Linked DNA regions of Hymenobacter swuensis DY53. The protein of the gene in region 2 interacts with the protein of the main gene of each other region in a pairwise test. Links are inferred from orthologs where the notes say so. Each region holds a gene or a part of one and is shown on either strand. Other genes may lie near its edges.

What was found.
Region 1: the proteins of odhB (region 2) and HSW_RS15900 interact in binary tests that used the Escherichia coli proteins (3 or more experiments, as listed by UniProt). The link is inferred for Hymenobacter swuensis DY53 from one-to-one orthologs.

The regions. Positions count from the first base shown.
Region 1 is NZ_CP007145.1:3,408,058-3,413,261, forward strand. What follows is about bases 1-2,972. They hold HSW_RS15900 (YbaY family lipoprotein), read right to left. Parts: upstream 1,727-2,972; coding sequence 1,274-1,726; downstream 1-1,273. Other genes in these bases: argS (arginine--tRNA ligase), read right to left, coding at 1-74; HSW_RS15895 (universal stress protein), read left to right, coding at 390-1,202; HSW_RS15905 (arginase), read right to left, coding at 1,793-2,767. Also shown: HSW_RS15910 (type III PLP-dependent enzyme domain-containing protein), read left to right, coding at 3,023-4,423; HSW_RS24325 (hypothetical protein), read left to right, coding at 4,942-5,091; HSW_RS15915 (D-glycero-alpha-D-manno-heptose-1,7-bisphosphate 7-phosphatase), read right to left, coding at 5,179-5,204.
Region 2 is NZ_CP007145.1:4,392,927-4,409,061, forward strand. What follows is about bases 7,156-10,155. They hold odhB (2-oxoglutarate dehydrogenase complex dihydrolipoyllysine-residue succinyltransferase), read right to left. Parts: upstream 9,493-10,155; coding sequence 7,819-9,492; downstream 7,156-7,818. Other genes in these bases: HSW_RS20200 (group III truncated hemoglobin), read left to right, coding at 7,156-7,158; HSW_RS20205 (hypothetical protein), read right to left, coding at 7,282-7,752; HSW_RS20215 (2-oxoglutarate dehydrogenase E1 component), read right to left, coding at 9,621-10,155. In the rest of the region: HSW_RS20175 (M1 family metallopeptidase), read right to left, coding at 1-1,490; HSW_RS20180 (EamA family transporter), read left to right, coding at 1,619-2,536; HSW_RS20185 (alpha/beta hydrolase), read left to right, coding at 2,746-3,654; HSW_RS23200 (amylo-alpha-1,6-glucosidase), read left to right, coding at 3,686-6,010; HSW_RS20195 (group III truncated hemoglobin), read left to right, coding at 6,217-6,624; more of HSW_RS20200, read left to right, coding at 6,790-7,155; more of HSW_RS20215, read right to left, coding at 10,156-12,470; HSW_RS20220 (SMP-30/gluconolactonase/LRE family protein), read right to left, coding at 12,762-13,961; HSW_RS20225 (RlpA-like double-psi beta-barrel domain-containing protein), read left to right, coding at 14,422-14,943; HSW_RS20230 (hypothetical protein), read right to left, coding at 14,988-16,001. UniProt on the Escherichia coli protein: E2 component of the 2-oxoglutarate dehydrogenase (OGDH) complex which catalyzes the second step in the conversion of 2-oxoglutarate to succinyl-CoA and CO(2).

The DNA.
Region 1 (5,204 bases), 990 kb from region 2 along the record:
ACTGCCGACATGCCTGCTGCACCCGGCGCAAGCTGCTGCTTACGCCATGAGTCGTCGTGGCCGGAGTAGTCCAAAAATCGGAGTCATAATGAAAGGTCGGTGCTCCATTCAGAGTCGCCGACCCCACAAAGGTAGAAACCTGCGCCGGAAGCTGCCCGAAAAAGTGCGGCCCCGGCTTCGGCACACCAGCCGGGCACGCCGGGCATCCGGGCGGCCCGCTTTCCGCTTTTCCCATTAGTACCTTCCTAGCATTCACTCACCCTGACACTTGGGGCTTTCATCAGTAGAAAGATGATGAATATCATGTATTTATCTGATTTTTTAATCTTGCAGCAAGCCGAGCGGTTGGCGTACTTGCCGGCGGTACATTTCTCGCTTTTTTCCGCATCATGGCCACTTCCCTGCTGATTCTCACCGACTTTTTTCAGGCCGCCGACGCGGCCCTGAACTATGCCACCAACTTAGCCGCGCCCCTCAATGCTCGCCTGGTGCTGCTGCACGTACGCCGCGACTCGGTGCTGGATCCTGAAATGTTTACCGGGCAGCTTTCCAACCTCAGCCGCGAAGCCATTCATTTGGCCCTGAGCAGCCTGGCCCGCGACCTGTCGGTGCCGGTGGTGGCGGAGATAGGTCACGGACGGGTGGCCTTTGCCGTGGCCGATGCCGTGAGCCGCCACCATCCGGCCCTGGTGGTACTGGGCCGCCACGATACTTCAGGCACGCCCGATGAGCTGGTGACGACTACCTCGCTCGATATTCTGCGCACGGCCCCCTACCCCATGCTGGTAGTGCCGCACACCATACGCAACCCTGCCCTGCCCCACCGCGTGCTGCTGGCTACCGATGGCGAGGAGTTCACGCTGGGCCAGTTTGCCGGCACCGCCCGCCACCTGCTCAACGCCCTACACGCCGAGCTAACCATCCTGCACGTTACGCCCACGGAAACGGCCGCTGACGAGACCTCCGCCCTGGATTCCGTCACGCGCACCGGCCTCACCGCCGACCTGCTCACGCTACATAGCCGCACGGCAGTAGCTGCCCAACCCGCCGAAGGTATTTTACAGGTAGCCTCCGAGTACGACATAGTCATACTCATTGCTCGCCGCCGCAGCTTCCTGGGGCAGCTGTTTCACCATAGTGTTACGGCCGAGGTGGTCCGCCGCAGCCCGGTGCCAGTTCTGGTGCTGCCGGCCCAGGAATAACTGCCAAAGCCCCACCGACGCGCATCGGTGAGGCTTTGGGCAGAAGGTAACGGAACCGGCCCGGCCGGCTGCTACTGCACTGGCCGCAGCACCAGTTCTACCTGCTTGGGATGGTTGCCGGTGATGACGGGGTAGGCCTCGTCGTTCAGGTACAGCAGCCGGCCGCCGTCGGTAATGCGGGCCTGCACGGTGTAAGTGTTGCTCATCTTGATCAGGGCCGGATCATAGCGCAGCGCAAAGGCAAACGGCACCTGCCGTCCGTTGGGCCGAATGGTCACGGAATCCAGCACCGTAGCGGCCACATCCTGCAGCGAGACATCCTGCAGCACCACCCGCACCACGGCCGTGGGCGGCAGCGCCATGCGGTTGCGGTAGGTAATGGTGCCCGTCACGGAATCCGGGGCAGCAGCAGCGGTGGCCGGCTCTCCAGTGGCGGCAGCTGGCGGGGCAGTAGACGACGGAGAGGCAGTGCAGCTGGCCAGCAGGATGGGCAGGCTGAACACCAGGCTATGGAGCGTTTTCATAACGGAGAAAGCAAGATTGAACGCGCAATAAACGGTTATTGTGCGTTCAATCTTGCGCGGACTCAGCTATCGGCTTACCACTTCCTCCAGCCGCAGGCGGCGTTGAATAGCATCGGTGGCGGCTTCCAGGATGTCAAAGGCGTTCTGAGCCATGGTGTTTTCGGAGTCTAGCGTAGGGTTGATTTCCACCATCTCGAAGCACACTACCCGGTCGTTATCCAGCAAGGCGCGGCACAGACTGATGGCTTCCTCCACGTTCAGGCCATCCACTACGGGCGTGCCGGTACCTTTGCTGAAGCGCGAATCTAAGGAGTCCACATCGAAGCTGATGTACACCATGTCGCAGAAGCGGAGCCGCTCATAAATCTCGCGGGCTACCTGGCGGGTACCCTTCTCCTTCACCTCGGCCAGCTTGTAGTTCTTGATGCCCAGCCGCTCGATGATGGCATCCTCCTCGTGCTCGGTGTCGCGCACCACCACGTATACCAAGTGCTCGGGCGTGACTTTGGGGCCGGCTTCGCCCAGGTTTTTGAGCTTCTGCCAGAAGAACTCGGTTTCGGGCTCGGGCTGATTGCGCTGACACTCGCGGTTATCATCACCCAGCGAAATAGCCAGCGGCATACCATGCATATTACCCGAGGGCGTGGTATAGGGCGAGTGAATGTCGGCGTGGGCATCTACCCACACGACGCCTAGCGTTTTGTGCGGATAAGCCGCCTTAATGCCCGCAATAGTGGCGGAGGCGTTGCTATGGTCGCCGGCCAGTACCAGCGGAAACTCCCCGAAGCGTAGGGTTTGCTCTACGGTGCTGGCAATGCCCTTTTGCACCGTGTAAATGGAATCGATGTGCTTGGCCTTCGGAAAGTGGTTTTTCTCGAAGAGCACGTGGTTCAGATCGGGCACACTCACCGAATTGAACCGGCGGAAGTAGTCGGACCCTTTGTTGAGGCAGGCCACCTTGAGGGCATCCACGCCCAAGCTGGCGCCACGGGTTCCGGCCCCGAGTTCGGAACGGACTTCCAGAAGCTTAATGCGTCGCATATTACATTGGCAGAAAAAGGGTTAGGTGGTTTAGATGCTTGCCGATTGAGTGGGTGGGGTCCCTCTCAGGCTTGACGCGCGCGGGCCTTCCGGCGCAACCAACGAACAGAGCACAACCAAAACCCCCGCGAGGGGGTATCTTTGCACCTGCAAGTTCGGCAAAAGCTTTGCGAAGAAAAAGAGTGCACGGTGGAGCTTGCTACCAGTCGGCGTTCTTTCGGCCAAACCCCTCACAACTTCCCCCAATTTCCTTCAATGGATACCTACCACGACCTGATTTCGCAGACGTTCGACTTTCCCACCGATGAGTTTCAGGTACAGGATAACGAGCTGCGCTTCCACGACATTGATTTGATGGCTTTGGTGGAAAAGCACGGCACCCCACTGCGCCTGGCCTACCTACCCAAAATCTCCTCCCAGATTCAGCGGGCCAAGGAGTGGTTCCGTCTCGGCATCGAGCAGACCGGCTACCAGGGCAAGTATTCTTACGCCTACTGCACCAAGGCTTCGCACTTCAGCTTTGTGGTGGAGGAAGCTCTCAAAAACGGCGTCCACATCGAAACGTCCTCCTGGTTTGATACGAATATCATCCGGGCCATGCACGCCAAGGGCAAGGTGCAGAAGGACACGTTCATCATCTGCAACGGTTTCAAAACCGAGGACTACAAGCGCGAAATCACCCGCCTCATCAACGACGGCTTCGTGAACTGCATGCCCATCCTGGACTCGCCCAACGAGGTGGACTACTACCACGACAACGTGCGCGAAAAGTGCAACGTGGGCATGCGCCTGGCTTCCGACGAGGAGCCGCGCTTCCAGTTCTACACCTCCCGCCTGGGCATCCGCTACACCGATGCCCTGCCGCTCTACGAGCAGAAAATTAAGGACGACCCGCGCTTCGAGCTCACGATGCTGCACTACTTCATCAACACTGGCATCAAGGATACCAGCTACTACTGGTCGGAGCTGAGCCGGTTTGTGCATAAGTACTGCGAGCTGCGCAAAGTGTGTCCTACCCTCACCACCCTGGATATCGGCGGCGGCCTGCCCATCCAGACCAGCATTCAGAAGGAGTACGACTACCCTTATATGATTGCCGAGGTGCTGCGCACCATCAAGCGCATCTGTGAGGAGGAAGGCGTGCCGGAGCCGGATATTTTCACCGAGTTCGGCATCTTCACGGTAGGCGAATCCGGGGCCACCATCTACAGCATACTGGACGAGAAGCTGCAGAACGACAAGGAGCTGTGGTACATGATTGACGGCTCATTCATCACCAACCTGCCCGATACCTGGGCCCTGAACCAGCGCTTTATCATGCTGGCCCTCAACGGCTGGAATAAGCAGTACAAGAAAATCCAGCTCGGTGGCCTCACCTGCGACTCACAGGACTACTATAACGCCGAGAAGCACATCTACCAAGTGTTCCTGCCCGAGCGCAAGCCCCAGGACGCCAAGCCGCTGTACGTGGGCTTCTTCCACACCGGCGCTTACCAGGAAAGCCTTTCCGGCTACGGCGGCGTGAAGCACTGCCTGATTCCGGCCCCCAAAATGGTAATTCTGGACCGCACCGAGGACGGCACCCTCACCGACCGGGTATTTGCGGAGGAGCAGACTGGCGAGTCGATGATGAAGATTCTGGGCTATCAGTCCTAACTGCGTGGGGCGCTCCGGTCGGGGCGCCCCTTTGCTTTAGCGGCCCGGGCAGGTTGTTGGCCGAAGTCGGCGCAGTGCGCAGTTGCAAGCCGCCATTGCTTCCTCTACCTTTACTGCCGTACCTATCATACCCGGGCTGAGCCCATTTACTTCGTTGCTCTCATGAAAAAAATGCTACTCCTTGCTTGCGTAGCCGGCCTTGGGCTGAGCGCTTGCAGCAAAAAAACTCAGTGCCCGGCGTATTCCAGCACGAAAGATGCCTCGCGCATTTCGTCGTCTATCACGGCCCAACATGGAAGCACTATCGAGCGGCAATAGGTCGGCCGGCCTGTTGAGGCCGTACTAATATAGGTAAAGGGGGCTTTTCTCGTGTGATAAAAGCCCCCTTTGTATTTTTTCAATACCAAAATAACTACGTAATTAAACAATTTCGATAACCTGGAATCGTTAGAAGACAAACGGGGTTAACAGTGAAGCACTTGCCTTACATTGCAAATCCCATCATTTTGTCTTTTACCATGAAAAAACTTCTTCTTTGGGGTAGTATCCTGGCTTTGGGCGCTACTTCCTGCCGCAGTCAATGCCCGGCGTACTCTCTTACCAAGCCTGCTACGCAAGTAGCTTCGCCGATTCTGGCCCAGGCCGCCGACAATCCGGTGCGTCAGTAATTCGTCCTTTTCTCTCGTTCACACCTAAAGGCCCGGGGCCACTTTCCTACTTTGGAAAGCGGCCCCGGGCCTTTAGGTGTGGTTGTGCTACTGAGCAGCCAGAATCAGGTCAG
Region 2 (16,135 bases):
CGGGCCTGGGGCGGGCCATTGGTAGGAAAGCGCACCTCCAGCACCGGCAGGCCTGGATGGCGCAGGTACTGGTTGAATACGGGCGTGAGGTCCTGGCCCAGTTGCTGGTTGAAGTAACCGACGACCTGCTCGGTAGTAATGGTCTGGTGGAAAAAGCGTTGGTTGAGGCCGCGCAGCAGCTCCCGCCACCGGGCATCATCGGGCACGTAGGCAGTACGGAGCATGTTCAGCAGGTTGCTGCCTTTGTCGTACATGTCGGAGGATCCTTCCCGGTTTACGCCGTAGGGCCCGATGATAGGCGCATCGTTCTGGATGTTGCGCCGCTGGCCATGGATATACTGCTGGGCGGCTTCCTTGCCGAACTGGCTTTCCACGAACAAGGCCTCGGAGTACGTGGTAAACGACTCGTGAATCCACATATCGGCAATATCTTGGCTGGTGAGGCTGTTGCCGAACCACTCGTGGCCGCTTTCATGGATAATGATGAAGTCCCACTGCAGGCCCCAGCCCGTGTCCGATCGGTCGCGGCCGAGGTAGCCGTTCAGGTACTTGTTGCCATACGCCACGGCACTCTGGTGCTCCATACCCAGGTGCGGAGTTTCGATTAGCTTATAGCCATCCTCATAGAACGGGTAGGGCCCAAACCACGACTCCAGCGACTTGAGCATGGGTTTTACGTTGGCGGCGAACTGCGTTTTGGCTTTGTTCAGGTTTTCGGGCAAAACCCAGTAGTCAAGCGTCAGGCGGCCTTTCTCGCCGGCGTACTCGTCGCTGAAGTGGGTGTAATCGGCCACGTTCAGGGCCACGTCGTAATTATTTATGGGGTTGCTCACAAACCAGTCGAAGCGGGTGGCACCGCCTTTCAGGGGCACGGTGCGGCGCAGGCGGCCGTTGGATACATCCTTGAGGCCTTTCGGTACGGTCACGCTGATGAGCATGCTGTCCACCTCATCGGCCTGCTGATCTTTGGTGGGCCACCAGATGCTGGCTCCCACTCCCTGACAGGCCGTGGCCACCCACGGCTTGCCTTTGGCATCCTGCGTGAATACAAAGCCACCATCCCAGGGCGCATTTTTGGCCTCAATAGGCTGGCCGCCATAGAATACTGTGAAGCTGGTTTGAGTGCCCTTACGAATGGGTTCAGGAAAGGTGACAAATACCGCGTTGGCCTCTCGGGTAAATGGTACGGCCTTACCCTGGTACTCTACCTTCTCCACGGCCAGGTTGGCAAACAGATCGAATTGCAGACGGGTGAAGTCGCGGGTAGCGTTGAAGTGAAATTCGTTGGAGCCGCTGATGGCCTTGCGGGCTACGTTCAGCCGCACATCAAGGTGGTAGTAAGTGATGTCGTAGCAGGTGCGCAGCGGTGAGAGGTAGCCCCGCAAAGAATCGGCGCGGGTGAAGGCCGGCTTAGGCTGCAGCAGCTGCCCCGCCACGGGACGCACGAAACCGCACAGCGCGGCCAGGAACAGGAAGGAGAAAAAGCGCACGGCGGCAGAAATTAAGCAGGGTTCAGGTTAAAGAACGGGAAAGGAGGCCAAACGCTGCGTACAGTGTCACTTTCACCAATGGGCCGGCAAACTCCCGTAGGTTTGTGCTTCTTCAGTTCGCTTTTCACATGACGCAACCACCTGCCCCCACCCGCGCCGCCCTACTGCTGGCCTTCGCGGCCGTGTATATCATCTGGGGCTCCACGTACCTGGGCATCCGCTTCGCCATCGACTCCATCCCGCCGCTGCTGATGGCCGGCTCCCGCTACACGCTGGCCGGGGCACTGCTGTACGGCTTTATGCGGTGGCGGGGCGAGCCGACTCCTACCCGCAAAGGCTGGCTGACGGCCGCTGTAATCGGGGTGTGCCTGCTGGGCTTCGGCAACGGGGGCGTAACGCTGGGCGAACAGTACATCCCCACGGGCCTGACGGCACTGTTGGTAGCCACAGTGCCCATGTTTCTGGCGCTACTAGGCTGGTGGAGCGGCGTGGCCGCCCGCCCCCGGCCGGTGGTAGCCGCCGGCCTGGCAGCTGGCTTGGCGGGGGTGTACCTGTTGGCCCGCACGCCGGGAGCCAGTCATGTTGCCAAACCGGGGCACGAGGAACTAGGCATCGGACTGGTGCTGGTGGCGGCCCTGGTGTGGGCCATTGGCTCCCTGTATTCCAAAAACCACCAGCCTACTCCCTCGCCGTTTCTTTCAGGCGGCATGCAGATGCTGTGCGGGGGCGTGGCTATGCTGCTGGTAGGGTTGCTGCGCGGCGAAGCGGCCGGTTTCAGTCTGGCGCAGGTTACGGCTACTTCCTGGCTGGCCTATGCCTACCTGGTCACGTTCGGCAGCATTGTGGGCTTCACGGCCTACATCTGGCTGCTGCGGGTGGTGGAGCCAGCGCTGGCGGGCACGTATGCCTTCGTGAACCCCGTGGTGGCGGTATTGCTGGGCTGGCTGTTTCTGCACGAAGTGCCCGACCCGCAAATGCTCGGGGGCGCGGCCCTTATTGTGCTGGCCGTAGCATTGGTAGTGCTGGGCGGGCGCGGTAAAAAGTAACCAGCCGGCCTAGCTGCGGAGCAGCAGGATTTCCATCGGACAGCGGCGCATGGCCCAACTCGGCTTGGTTAATTTTGCAACCGGCTTTTCTACCTGACTTCTATCCCATGGCTGTTCCTTTCCGACCGTTATCTGCCGGCTCTGTTTTCTGTCGACCACGGATATTTGCTTGCTGCAAGACGGCGACGGACTGGAGCTGGCGAGTATGGATGGTGCTGTGGTTGCTGACCTGCTCTTTCAGCAGCGTTGGCCAGCTGCCCACGCTGCACGGCGGCACGCTGCAGCGGCTGCCTGACTTCCCTTCCCGCTACGTGCAGCCCCGTGCCGTAGATGTCTGGCTACCTGAAGGGTACGTACCGACCAAAAAATACGCGACGCTATACATGCACGATGGGCAGATGCTCTTCGATAACACCACCACTTGGAACCTGCAGGAATGGCACGTGGAGGAAACCATGAGCCGGCTGTTGCGCGAGCAGAAAATCCGGGACTGTATTGTGGTGGCCGTCTGGAATAATGGCGCGGCCCGGTTCGCCGAGTATTTCCCTCAGAAAGCCCTGACCTACCTTCCGGCTGCGCTGCGTGACACGCTGGTCCTGCGGGAGCTGGGCGGCCGGCCGCAGGCCGATAATTACCTATGTTTTCTGGTTCGGGAGCTGAAACCGTATATCGATGCCCATTTTGCCACCCGCCCTGAAGCCGCCAGCACCTTTGTGGCGGGCTCCAGCATGGGCGGCCTGATTTCCCTGTACGCCGTGTGCGAGTATCCGCGCGTATTTGGCGGCGCCGCCTGCCTTTCCACGCACTGGACCGGCAGCCTGCGGGGCACCAACGACGCCATTCCGCAGGCCTTACGGGCCTACCTGCTGAAATCCCGGCCCAGCCCGGCCACGCACCGACTGTATTTTGACTACGGCACCGCGGGCCTGGACGCAGCGTACAAGGCGCCGCAGCTCCTGGCCGATGCCTTGCTGCGGCAGGCTGGCTATACTACCCGCAACCTTCTGAGCCGGGAGTTTGCCGGCGCCGACCACTCGGAAAAGGCATGGAGTCAGCGGTTGGCGCTTCCCCTGGAATTCCTGCTGGCACCGGTCTCCGGAATTGGCTCCGTGCGCTAGCAATCCGCTTCACTTGTCTGCTACATTAAGTATGCTCCGCTCCTTTCTCTGCCTGCTGTTACCCGCCGTTCTGCTGGTCGCCGGCTGCACCCAAACCCGCCCTGCGCGTACTACGGCGATGACAAACTCCGTGACCGGGCAGCCAGATGTGCTGGAAACGATGAAAATTACCGTGCCTCAGTCGGCCAACCGGGTGGCTTCTTTTACCAACAAAGCCGCTGCTTACTACTGCGCTCAGACCCACGAGGTCAACCACCCCGAGTACAGCTGGTTTGAGGGACTTAACGTGGCCAAGAACCGGGTATTTGGGGGCTATGAGTTTTTTGTGGCCGGTCAGCCGCTTGATAACCGCGTGGCCGAGGTAACAGTGTATCCGCACAAGCTGGTGCGCCGCCACGGCCCGACAGTACAGGAAGAGCTGTGGCTGTTTGATGAGAAGAACCTACTGGAAATCGACCTGACCGGCACTGCGCAGCCCATCGGCATTGAGCTGAAGGGTGAAAAGGTGCGCCTGCTCCGGCAGCAGGATGACGTAGCTTTTTTCTCGGCGCGGGAAGGCCGCTTCGTGCTGGCCGTGGCGGCCTCCCGTCCTCAGCCCATTACCGTGGCCGGCCAGCGCGTGGTAGCGGCCGGTGCCAAGGGCTTTTTGATTGCCTGCGGGGCTGAGGAGGCCGATGCAACCGCTTTGCTTCGGGAAGGCCAACGCAACGGGCCGGCCCTGAAGCTGGCCCGGGAGCAGCGCATCCGTCAGCCGCTGCAAACCAGTGCCTACGTGGCCGCCGATAACGACTCGCTGACCCTGGCCCTGCGCTGGCTAACTACCACTACCGACCAACTAGTGAGCCGCCAGCAGGGCGACGGGATTTACGCCGGCCTGCCGTGGTTCAACGAATACTGGGGCCGCGACGAGTTCATTTCCTTCTCCGGCACGATGCTGGTCAGCGGCCAGTTTGCCGCCGCCCGCCGGATTCTGCTCTCATTTGCCCGCTATCAGCAGCTCGACCCCACTTCCAGATTCTTCGGCCGGGTGCCCAATATCGTTAACCCGAGCAACATCGATTACCATACCACCGACGGCACGCCCCGCTTCGTTAGTGCGCTGCAGGACTACGTGCGCTACTCCGGCGACACCTCGCTGGTGCGGCAGCTTTATCCCAATGTGCAGGCCAGCATTGCGGGTGCCCTCACGTACTGGGTCGATAAAAAAGGCTACCTACTGCATGCCGACAACGAAACCTGGATGGATGCCCGCGACGCGCAGCTGGTGGCCTTCACGCCCCGTGGCAGCCGCGCCAACGACATTCAGGCCCTGTGGTACCAGCAGCTGAAGGCCGGAGCCTACTTTGCGGCTTTCGTTCAGGATACGGCCAGCCAGAAGCGGTGGGAGCAGCTGGCAGAGCAAGTGAAAAGCCACTTTGCCCAAGACTTCCGCCGCCCCGGATACGACTACCTCGCCGACCGGCTTGACCAGCAGGATCGGCCTGATTTCAGTCTGCGTCCCAACCAGCTATTCGCGCTGGATATGGTACCCGACGCGGACTTCGCCCGCCAGGCGTTACGCAAAACCTGGACGGAATTGGTATATCCGTGGGGCGTAGCTACCCTTGACCGGCACAATCCGCAATTTCATCCGTATCATTTGGCTCCCGAGATGTATCACAAGGATGCGGCTTATCACCGGGGCACTATTTGGCCCTGGCTCAACGGCATTGCCATGCAACGGATGCTGGAAGCCGGCCAGCCGGAAACCGCCTGGCTGCTGTTCGCCAGCTCCAACCGCCAGACCCTGACCAGGGGCGTGGTAGGCGGCCTGAGCGAAAATCTTGATGCCTATCCCCAGCCCGGCCAACAGTTGCCAAAGCTTACGGGGGCCTATTTACAGGCGTGGTCAAACGCCGAGCAGCTGCGGGTGTGGCACCAGTATTTCCTCGGTATTCGCCCCGACGCGGCCCACCATCAGCTTATTCTCGCTCCTCGGCTACCGATGGCCGTGCGGCAGCTCAGCTACAGTTTCACGGTGGGGCAAAGCCTGATTACTGCCGAATACCAAGCTACCCCACACCCTTCCCACACCTACCATCTGGGCCCTGAGTCCACCACCGTTACAGTGGATATTACTCCCTTCGAACCCATCCGACTGGACGCGCCAGCCAACGCGACGTTGAAAGTTTTCGTGACGCCGCCGCAGCTCACGGTAGTCTTGCTGGATGCAAAGGGCAAAGAGCTTACACGCCAGACCGCCACGCCCTCGGCCGCCCGACTGGCCCGGCAGCAACAGAATGACCAGACGTTGGCGAACCTGCCCTTCGCGCAGCCACTGCCGCTCAGCCAGCATCCGGTTACCCGGCAGAAATAGGTATAGGGCGTTTAGGAGCTGAGCCCTGGCCCGTGGATTTAGCTAGTTGTCGCTCCAACTGCCGGTAGTGCGCATGCTCAGGACGTGCAGGGTGGCGTTTCGGGGTGTCTGGCGCAACGGTTTGCGCCCTTCCCGGTGTAGCTTCTGCTGCTGCGGCCGTCACGCCCACCGTATCTTTGGAGCGTTACTTTCATATCGGTTACCGCATGGCAACTACTGCTTCTCCCGCTCCCCTGCCCGATATCCGGACGGAAACTGATGTACGCCGGCTGGTTGATGCCTTCTACCAGCGTGTGCAGGCCGATGACCTCATCGGCCCCATTTTCGAAGCAGTAGTGCAGGGCCAGTGGCCCCGTCACTTGGCCACGATGTATGATTTCTGGAGTGGCTTGCTGCTGGGTAGCAGCCGCTACCGGGGCCGCCCGTTTCCCAAACACCTGGCCCTGCCTATTGACAGCCGCCACTTCCGCCGCTGGCTCACGCTGTTTGTGGAAACGGTGGAAGCGCACTTCCAGGGAACGGTTGCCGATGAGGCTATATATCGGGCAGGCACTATTGCTGCCGTGTTCGAGCACCGCATTGCGCAGGCCCGCAACTCCTTGCATATTCTGTAATAAATCGGCCTTAATTGGTATCCTTTCCGGTTTTTTAGTCGTACTAAGGCCCACCTCCGACAACTATTTGCGGGATAAAGACAAAAAAGATTTTTCGCTAATGCGCGAAAATTCCAAAACCTGCGTAAATTCGCTGCGTATCCACTCGTAACTACTCCTCTTCGTATGGTTACCCTGACTACTCTTCCTGATCTGCGTACCGAGGGCGACATCAAGACGCTGGTGGACACTGCCTTTAGTAAAGCCAACGACGACGAGTTACTGGCCCCGCTCTGCCACGCGGTAGCCCGGGTACACTGGCCCCGCCACCTTACCTCCCTCTATGATTACTGGAGCAATGCCTTGCTTGGCACCACCCGGTATCAGGAAGGGCAGTTGGTACCGTTGCATTCCGCCCTGCCCATGAAGGGCCCGCACTTCCAACGGTGGGCCGAAATGCTGCAGCGCACTGTCGAAGAAAAATTTGCCGGCTCCAAAGCCGAAGAAGCTATTCATAAAGTAGCAACGCTGGCCTCCAACTCCCGCGCTGCCTGACTTCTTACCGGTTCACCCACCCCCAATTCCCACCCGTTCTCCTCACACATTCACCCATCCACCCATACAAAAAGCCCCCCGGACTTGAATCCGAGGGGCTTTTTATTTGCGCGCCAAATTAGGTTATGAGAAATCATGCCGCTTCTTGTGAGCAAAATGAACTTCCAGGTAACGCTCTACGGCTGCGAACTGACTGTATTCATAGCTGAGTAAACAGATGTGCCCGCTGTCTTTAAAATCAAAATGTAGCCCTCTGCCTGCACTCTTTCTTCTTGGGTCCTCTCCAATCCACCAGCCAACCAGGGTTTTCATGGACAGATGATGCAGCACTTTGTCAGGTTTCTGCTTCATGTGGAACACCTGCTGGCTAATTGTAAGCGTAGAGCGTTTTACAGTGGATTGATAATACCACGGCAGGAGTACTCCTACGAGTACCACTAACAGCAAACGACCTCCCAGCGAATCATATACGTGCTGCCGGTTAGCGTCCATTATGATGGCGAGACAGATAGCGCAGCTGACAGCAATGACAGCGTAGCATGCCGCCTTAGTAGTGAAGTGATTTGATTCAACCTCGATAGTGTCTTCCTGCATAGCCGATAAACGAAAAGCCGTGCCCCACATTAGAGGCACGGCTTTCAAAAGTATGATTCCTGACGGTTACACGCCCAGCAACAGGCGGGTCGGGTCCTCGAGCAGCTCTTTCACGCGCACCAGGAACGACACCGACTCGCGGCCGTCGATGATGCGGTGGTCGTAGCTCAAAGCCAGGTACATCATGGGGCGGATTACCACCTGGCCGTTTTCGGCAATCGGGCGCTGCACGATGTTGTGCATGCCGAGGATAGCCGACTGCGGGGCGTTGATAATCGGGGTGCTCATCATGGAGCCGAACACGCCGCCGTTGGTGATGGTGAACGTGCCGCCGGTCATCTGCTCGATGGTGAGCTTGTTGTCGCGGGCCAGGCCAGCAAGGCGCTGGATTTCCTTCTCGATGCCGTCAAACGACAGCTCCTCGGCGTTGCGGATTACCGGTACCACAAGCCCTTTGGGGGCCGATACGGCAATGCTGATGTCGCAGAAGTCGTTGTACAGGATGTCGGTGCCGTCGATCTGGGCATTTACGGCGGGCCACTCTTTCAGGGCCACGCACACGGCCTTGGTGAAGAACGACATGAAGCCGAGGCCCACGCTGTGCTTCTCCTTGAACTTGTCCTTGAACTTGTTGCGCAGGTCCATAATGGGCTGCATGTTCACCTCGTTGAAGGTGGTGAGCATGGCCGTCTCGTTCTTCACCGACACCAGACGGCGGGCGACAGTCTTGCGCAGATTGCTCATCCGCTCACGGCGCACGTTGCGGTTACCGCTGGCAGCCGGAGCCGCCTGGGATGCCGCAGCCGGCTTGGCAGCGGGAGCAGCGGGAGCAGCGGCGGCCGGAGCCGGCGCGGCAGGCTTGGCCTGGGCGTTCTGGGCATCTTCTTTCGTGATGCGGCCGTCGCGGCCCGAGCCCTGCACGTCGGCGGGGCTAATGCCTTTCTCACCGAGGATTTTGCCGGCTGCCGGCGAAGGCGTGCCCGTGGCGTAGCTGGTGGTTGCCGAAGCCGCCGGAGCAGCAGCGGCCGGAGCAGCCTGGCCAGCAGCTGGTGCAGCGGCGGGAGCCGGAGCGGCGGCACCGTTGCCGCCTTCGATGCGGGCAATGGTAGCACCGATACCGATGGTTTCGCCTTCCTTGGCGGCGTGGCGCAGGATGCCGGTGCCTTCGGCGGGCAACTCAAACGTAGCTTTATCCGATTCTAGTTCGGCAATGATTTCGTCGCGCTGTACCTGGGCGCCATCTTCCTTCAGCCACTTGGCCACCGTCACTTCCGTGATGGATTCGCCCACGGCCGGAATCGTCATTTCCACGGTAGCATCGCCGCCGTTGCTGGCGGGAGCCGCAGCCGGAGCGGCGGCACCACCGGCGGGCTGACCGCCGTAGCCGGCCTGGTCGCTGGCGGTGGGGTTCTGCTCGCCCTGGCTTACCGGGTCGGCAGCGGGAGCGGCGGGGGCACTGGCTGCCGGAGCAGCCGCGGCCGGCGCGGCCGGCGCGGCAGCCGCACCAGCACCGTCGATTTCGGCGATGGTAGTGCCGATGCCGATGGTTTCGCCCTCGGCAACGCGGATTTTCAGCACGCCGTCGGCCTCGGCGGGCAGTTCGAACGTGGCTTTGTCGGATTCCAGCTCGGCCAGAATCTCGTCGCGCTTCACGGTGTCACCGTCGGCTTTCAGCCACTTGGCAATGGTTACTTCGGTGATGGACTCGCCGACGGCGGGGATTTTAATTTCCAGACCCATAAGTGGGAGTTTTGAAGGGTTTCGGTGGGGAATGTCGGGGAAGTTGTCATTCCGACGCGAGAGGAATCTGGGTGAAGCCGTTGTCCGTTTTCACTCAGATTCCTCGCGCTGCTCGGAATGACCCAGGACTAGTCCTGCTTCTTGGCTACTTCGGCGGTGGCTTTGATGTTATCGTCGGCCACGGCTTCCTTGGGCTTGTCGAAGGCGCGGGCCACGAGGTCCTTCTGCTCCTTCACGTGCACCTTGTTGTAGCCGGTAGCCGGCGAGGCCGAGGGCTTGCGCGAAATCACGTCTTCCAGCTCGCGGCGCATGAAGCGCAGCAGGTAGTTCCAGTAGCCCATGTTCTCGGGCTCTTCCTGCACCCAGTACACCTTAGCTTTAGGGTACTTGGCCAGCTCGGCGTCGAGCTGCTTTTTGGGGAAGGGATGCAGCTGCTCCAGGCGCACAATGGCCACGTCGGTGCGGCCCGACTGCTGCTGCTCGTCCAGCAAATCAAAGTACACTTTACCCGAGCACAGCAGCACGCGCTTCACCTTCTTGGCGTCGGCGTACACGTCGCCGAGCACCTCGCGGAAGTGGCCGGAGGTGAACTCCTCCACCGGCGACACGCACAGCGGGTGGCGCAGCATCGACTTCGGCGACATCACTACCAGCGGCTTGCGGAACTCCCAGGTCAGCTGGCGGCGCAGCGCATGGAAGAAGTTAGCCGGCGTGGTCATGTTGGCCACGATGATGTTGTTTTCGGCGGCCAGCTGCAGGAACCGCTCGGGGCGGGCGTTGGAGTGCTCCGGGCCCTGGCCTTCGTAGCCGTGGGGCAGCTGCAGCACCACACCGTTCATGCGCTGCCACTTGCTTTCACTGCTCACAATGAACTGGTCAATCATGGTCTGGGCGCCGTTGGCGAAGTCGCCGAACTGGGCTTCCCAGATTACCAGGGCCGTGGGGTTGGCCATGGCGTAGCCGAATTCAAAGCCCAGCACCGCGTATTCGCTCAGCAGCGAGTTGTAGATGCTCAGCTTCTCCTGGCCTTCGCCGATGTAGTTCAGCGAGTTATACGGGGCCGAGGTTTCGGCGTCGTGCAACACGGCGTGGCGGTGCGAGAACGTGCCGCGCTGCACGTCCTGGCCGCTTACGCGCACAATGTGCTTCTCATCGAGCAGGGAGCCGTAGGCCAGCAGCTCGCCGGCGGCCCAGTTCAGCATGCGCGTCTCGAAGAACATCTTCTTGCGCTCCTCCATCAGCTTTTCAATCTGCTTCAGGGGGCGGAAGCCTTCGGGCAGCGTGGTCAGAGCCTTGCCTACTTTGGCCACCACTTCCTCGCTGATACCGGTTTCCGGCGACTTCTCGAAGTCCTCGGGCTTGCTGCGGCGCAGGCTGCGCCACTCGTTTTCGAGGGCCTGGTAGTTGTAGGGCAGCGGCTTCTGCTTCACCATATCCAGGCGGGCCTGCAGGGTGTCGCGGAACTCCTTGTCCATCTGCTGGGCCAACTGCGCGTCCACGTCGCCGCGCTGTACCAGCATGGCGTTGTACACCTCGCGGGGGTTCTGGTGCTTGCTGATGAGGTTGTAGAGCGTGGGCTGGGTGAACTTGGGCTCGTCCGACTCGTTGTGGCCATGGCGGCGGTAGCACACCATATCAATGAAGATATCGGCGTGGAACTGCTGACGGTACTCGGTGGCGAGACGCACGGCAAATACCACGGCCTCGGGGTCGTCGCCGTTCACGTGCAGCACCGGCGCGTCGATGATCTTTGCGAGGTCGGTGCTGTAAATTGAAGAGCGGGCGTCCTCGAAATCGGTGGTGAAGCCCACCTGGTTGTTAATCACGAAGTGCAGCGTGCCGCCGGTGCGGTAGCCTTCCAGCAGTGACATCTGGGTCAGCTCGTAGCCGATGCCCTGGCCAGCCAGCGCCGCGTCGCCGTGAATTAGGATGGGCAGAATCTGGTGGTAGTCGCCACCGTACTGGTGCTCAATCTTGGCGCGCACGAAGCCTTCCACCACCGGGTTCACCGCCTCCAGGTGGGAGGGGTTGGGGGCCAGCTTCAGGTTCACTTTCTTACCACCTTCCGTTTCCACCTCCGACGAATAGCCCATGTGGTACTTCACGTCGCCGTCGCCCATGGTTAGGTCCGGTACGGCCGTTCCCTCGAATTCTGAGAAAATCTGCTCGTAGGTTTTGCCCATGATGTTGGCCAGCACGTTCAGGCGGCCGCGGTGGGCCATGCCAATCATCACCTCCTGCACGCCCAGCTCCGAGGCCTTGTTAATAATAGCATCGAGGGCCGGGATGGTGGTTTCGCCGCCTTCCAGCGAGAAGCGCTTCTGGCCCAGGAACTTCGTGTGCAGGAAGTTCTCGAACACCACGGCCTCGTTTAGCTTCTTGAGGATGCGCTTCTTGTACTCCACGCCAGGGTTGAAGCTCAGCGAGTCCTTCTCCACCTTCTCGCGGAACCAATCGAGTACCTGCGGGTCGCGGATGTACATGTACTCGAAGCCGATGGTGCGGGTGTACACCTTCTGCAAAGCGGCCACAATCTCGCGCAGCGTGGCTTCCGAGCCCAAGCCCAGCACTTCGCCGTTCTTGAATTTGGTATCGAGGTCGGCGTCGCTCAGGCCGAAGTCGGCAATGTTGAGGCGGGCCTTACGGTCCTTCCGCTCGCGCACCGGGTTGGTTTTGGCCACCAAATGGCCGCGGCTGCGGTAGGCGTGAATGAGGTTGCGTACCTGCGTTTCCTTGTCGGCCGCCACCGTATCCACAGCCCGGACGGCGCCGGCCTGGTTGGTGCTGGCCGAGGTGGTCAGTACGCCTTCGCCATCGGCCTGCGGCATCCCGTCTTCGGGGTACTGCTGGGCGAAGTCGAAGCCTTCAAAGAATTTCTGCCAGCTCGCATCCACCGACTGCGGGTCGGCCTTATAAGACTGGTACAGGTTGTCGAGGTAGTCGCCGTGGGCGTTGGCGATATAAGAGTTGGCGTCCATGCGGTGGGAGCTGGTGGTGTCAGGGGGTAAAGGTAAATAGCCTGATCAGGAAGTAAAAACTGATATGCGCATGTACAAATAAACCTGTTAGTCAATTAGATAATTCTCCCTGCGTTTCTTACACAGGTACCGATGTCCAATCTATCAAATAAATACAAAAGCCGCTCCCGTTGAATTGGAACGGCTTTCGCTGAAGTAGTAGCGCGAACTTTGCAGTTCGCGCCCCCGAACGACTACCGTTGCTACGGCGCGGGGACGCGAACTACAAAGTTCGCGCTACTGCTTGCGGTGCTACTTCAATGCCATCTTGAAGATGTAGTAGGGTTGGTCCTGTTGGCCGATACCCTTGTTCCAGGTGGCGGTTTTGTGGATGGCCGAGGTGGTCACGTACAGCATTTTGCCGTCGCCGGAGAAGGCAAACGTATCAGGCCACTCCAGGCGCGGGTCCTGCACCACCGTCTCGATTTTGCCGGCCGGCGTGCGGCGCTTAATCGAATGATCCTCGAAGGCACTCAGGTACAGATTGTTCTGAGCATCGATTTCCATGCCGTCGGAGGCGGGCACTTTGCCCAGATCCTCAATTTGGGCGGCCAGCTGGGCATCGGTGAGGGCGGGGTTGCGCAGGGCTTCCGTTTTAATGCGGAACAGGGTGTAGCTGGTCAGGGGCTTCCAGTACAGGTACTGCATATCCTGGCTCAAGGCAATGCCGTCGGCGTTGAACTGGGCGCGCTTGCCGGTGGCATCAATGAGTTCCTTACCGTCGGCCTTGATGTTGAGCGTGGTGTCGCCCATCATGGACGAGTGGCCCGCCAGCAGTTTGCGCGCCTTGCCCGACTTCAGGTCCACCACCACCAGACTGCCCACACCCGACTCGGTGATGTAAGCATATTGGTTCTGGGTGTCGATGCGGACATCGTTGAGGTAGGATTTACGCGAAGCCACGCTTTCCGGGATGCTGATATTCTGCACCACCTTGTCGGTTTTGGGGTCAATCTTGACCAGCTTAGGGCCGCCGGGCACGGTGCCTTTGATGCCGGGCGAGGCCGGATCGAGTACCCATAGCATGCCGGTTTTATCGGCATGCACGCTCTGGGGGCAGATCCAGTGTTTCTGGGGCTCGTTTTTCACGGTTTCGTTCCAGGCGCACCAGTCGGCGTCGGGGTAGCCTTTCACCGAGCCATCGGGCATCACCTCCGCAATGGGGTTCACGGGGTTGTTGTCCCAGCGGGGGAAGTCGGCAAACACGCGGCCGTCGGGCAGCACGGCCACGCCCACCATCTGCGGCTCCCGGAACTGGGCCACCACCTGCAAAGGCGAGTTGGCCGGCGCTACGGGCGCGGTAGCCTGCGTGGAGTCAGTGGCAGCGGTGGTACCGCTGGCATCGGTAGCGGGCGTGGAGGGCGAGGAGCAGGCCTGCGCAAACAGGGCGGCCGCCAGCAAACCGGTAGCGCGCAAAGGCGCGGAGGCGAAGGGCCGGGAACTAGTTGACATGCGGGTGTTGGTTGAGAAGGAACAGAATATGCAGAGCGCGGCAAACCGATGCCGGACATATAGGCCATACGGCTACTCAAACACATAGTTTTTGCCCGCAGGGCCGCTGGCACAACCTCCCGGTTCCGGCTTACGTATGGGGCCAGACTATAGCCAAGGCACGCCTATTTTCGACTAACTACATTAGCAAGCATTCGAAAAGTCGATTTAAAAAAAAGCTGTACCTTTGAGCCCTCGAAAATGACATCATTTTATAAGTGCAATTAATTATATAATTTATCTATATTTACCTGTTATTTATTGGTTTCCACGCTTGTTTCGGCCTTTCTGGCCGCTGACTATACCACAAAGGAGCCTCATAAAGTCTGCTAACGCAGATGGCGCTCTGTCCCACTAGCCGAGTCGGGCCGGCTGTCCATTCTCTCCGGACAACGAGCGAGAGTCCACGAACCCAAACGTCATGTCCATTGCGTTATTCCTACTAACCTTCCTCTTTCCCCCCCGCACTATTTCTGTCCCGGCTCTGGCCCTGCCTTCCACCGTTGCCAGCCTGAGCCCCCGCCAGGTATCCGTCGCCATACCGGTAATTGCCTTGAAAAAGGCGCCCAAAACGTTGTCGTACCGCGTGACGGCAACCACTTACTGGCCCGAAGTGGGCCAGACCGACGCCGCCCCGATGGAAACTGCTGACGGCTCCATCATTCCGGCCCGTCATTCCAGCAAAACCCGCTGGCTCGCCGTTTCCCGCGACATGCTCGATAAATGGGGTGGACCCTTCCACTTCGGCGAAAAAGTACGCGTGAGCGGTATTTCCGACGCCCTCGATGGCGTCTACATCATTCATGATACCATGAACCGCCGCCACCGCCACTGCGTGGATGTGCTGGTGAATGAGCGGGAGTGCAAAAACGGCCTCGAAGGCCTCTGGCCCGATATCCGGCTCAGCAAACTTGCCCCCGAACCCGTTTGGGAAGCCAGCTAAACCCGCTGACTCCCGCTTAATCAAGCATTTACTTCCGGCTTCTTTCAGGCCTCCGGATACTGCGACAGGTATCGGGGTTGGCCGTCCGCATCATACAGGAAGGTGAGCGGGTGAGCCGGGTCGCGCAGAATTTCCGTGAGCGGAATCTGCCACCGTTTCCACATTTCCAACAATGACTGCCCGTAGGCGCTGTTATCCCAGGGATTGAAAATATCCCCAGTTATATCGTCGATGAGCGTATCCATGACCACTTCCGCGTCGCCGGGCTTTACGGAGCGGGGGTAGTAGTCGGGCACTACGTTGAGCAGGTAGGCGGCGTAGTACACCCGGGCCTTGAACTCGGCTACCTGCACCGGGTGCAGGGGCCGGTAGGCATCCTGGTACACGCGGCTCATGGCCTGCCGGATAATGCCGTTATCGACCAGACAGGCCACCAACACGGTTTCATCGAGCTTGATGCTGAAAGCAATGGTGCTCAGGTCGTCGTCGTACTCGAAAGGCATATCGTCCTGGGCGGGGTCAGTTTCCAGCACGAATACGGAGCCGGGCACGAAATCCTCAAACTCCATGGGCACCCGCAGGGCCTGAAACGGCTGGTAAAACGCCTGAAACCGCCGGAGCAGCTGGGCATTTTCGGCCAGTGGATACTGGGGTTTGGCCAGCGGGTCCAATTCGTTGAGCAGTTCCGTCACCAGCACACCATAGAACATCTTTCCCAGCCACAGAAACAGTGTTTGCTCATCCAGGTCGCGGAAGCCACGCGTGCCTTCGCGGGAAGCCAGCTCCACCCGGGCCTCCAAGGGCTCAACGTGGTGGGTACGGCAGGTGGGGCAGCAGGCAATACGCAGGTCCTGGTAGGCGGCAATGCTCATATCCAGCAGCTTGATTTGCCGCTCGTGCAGGCGGTAGCGCGTCATCAGCCACTCAGCAAACACCGGCACCGTATCCTGCGGGGGCGTGGTGGGCGCACCGCATAGAAAACAGTTGCGCATGCTGAAACGCATGTTTTCGAATGGGTCGTACAGAGCGAGGGGGGCGAGCGGCTGGAATTCAGACATAGGAAGCAAACTTACAAGGGCAAAAGTACAGGACACACGAGGTGAGTTGCTGCACCGGCCCAAAAACAGACAGCTGACTACTACGCCGCCGCCCGATTGTTTTGCCCGGAATGCACTGCGCCCTGACCATTTCT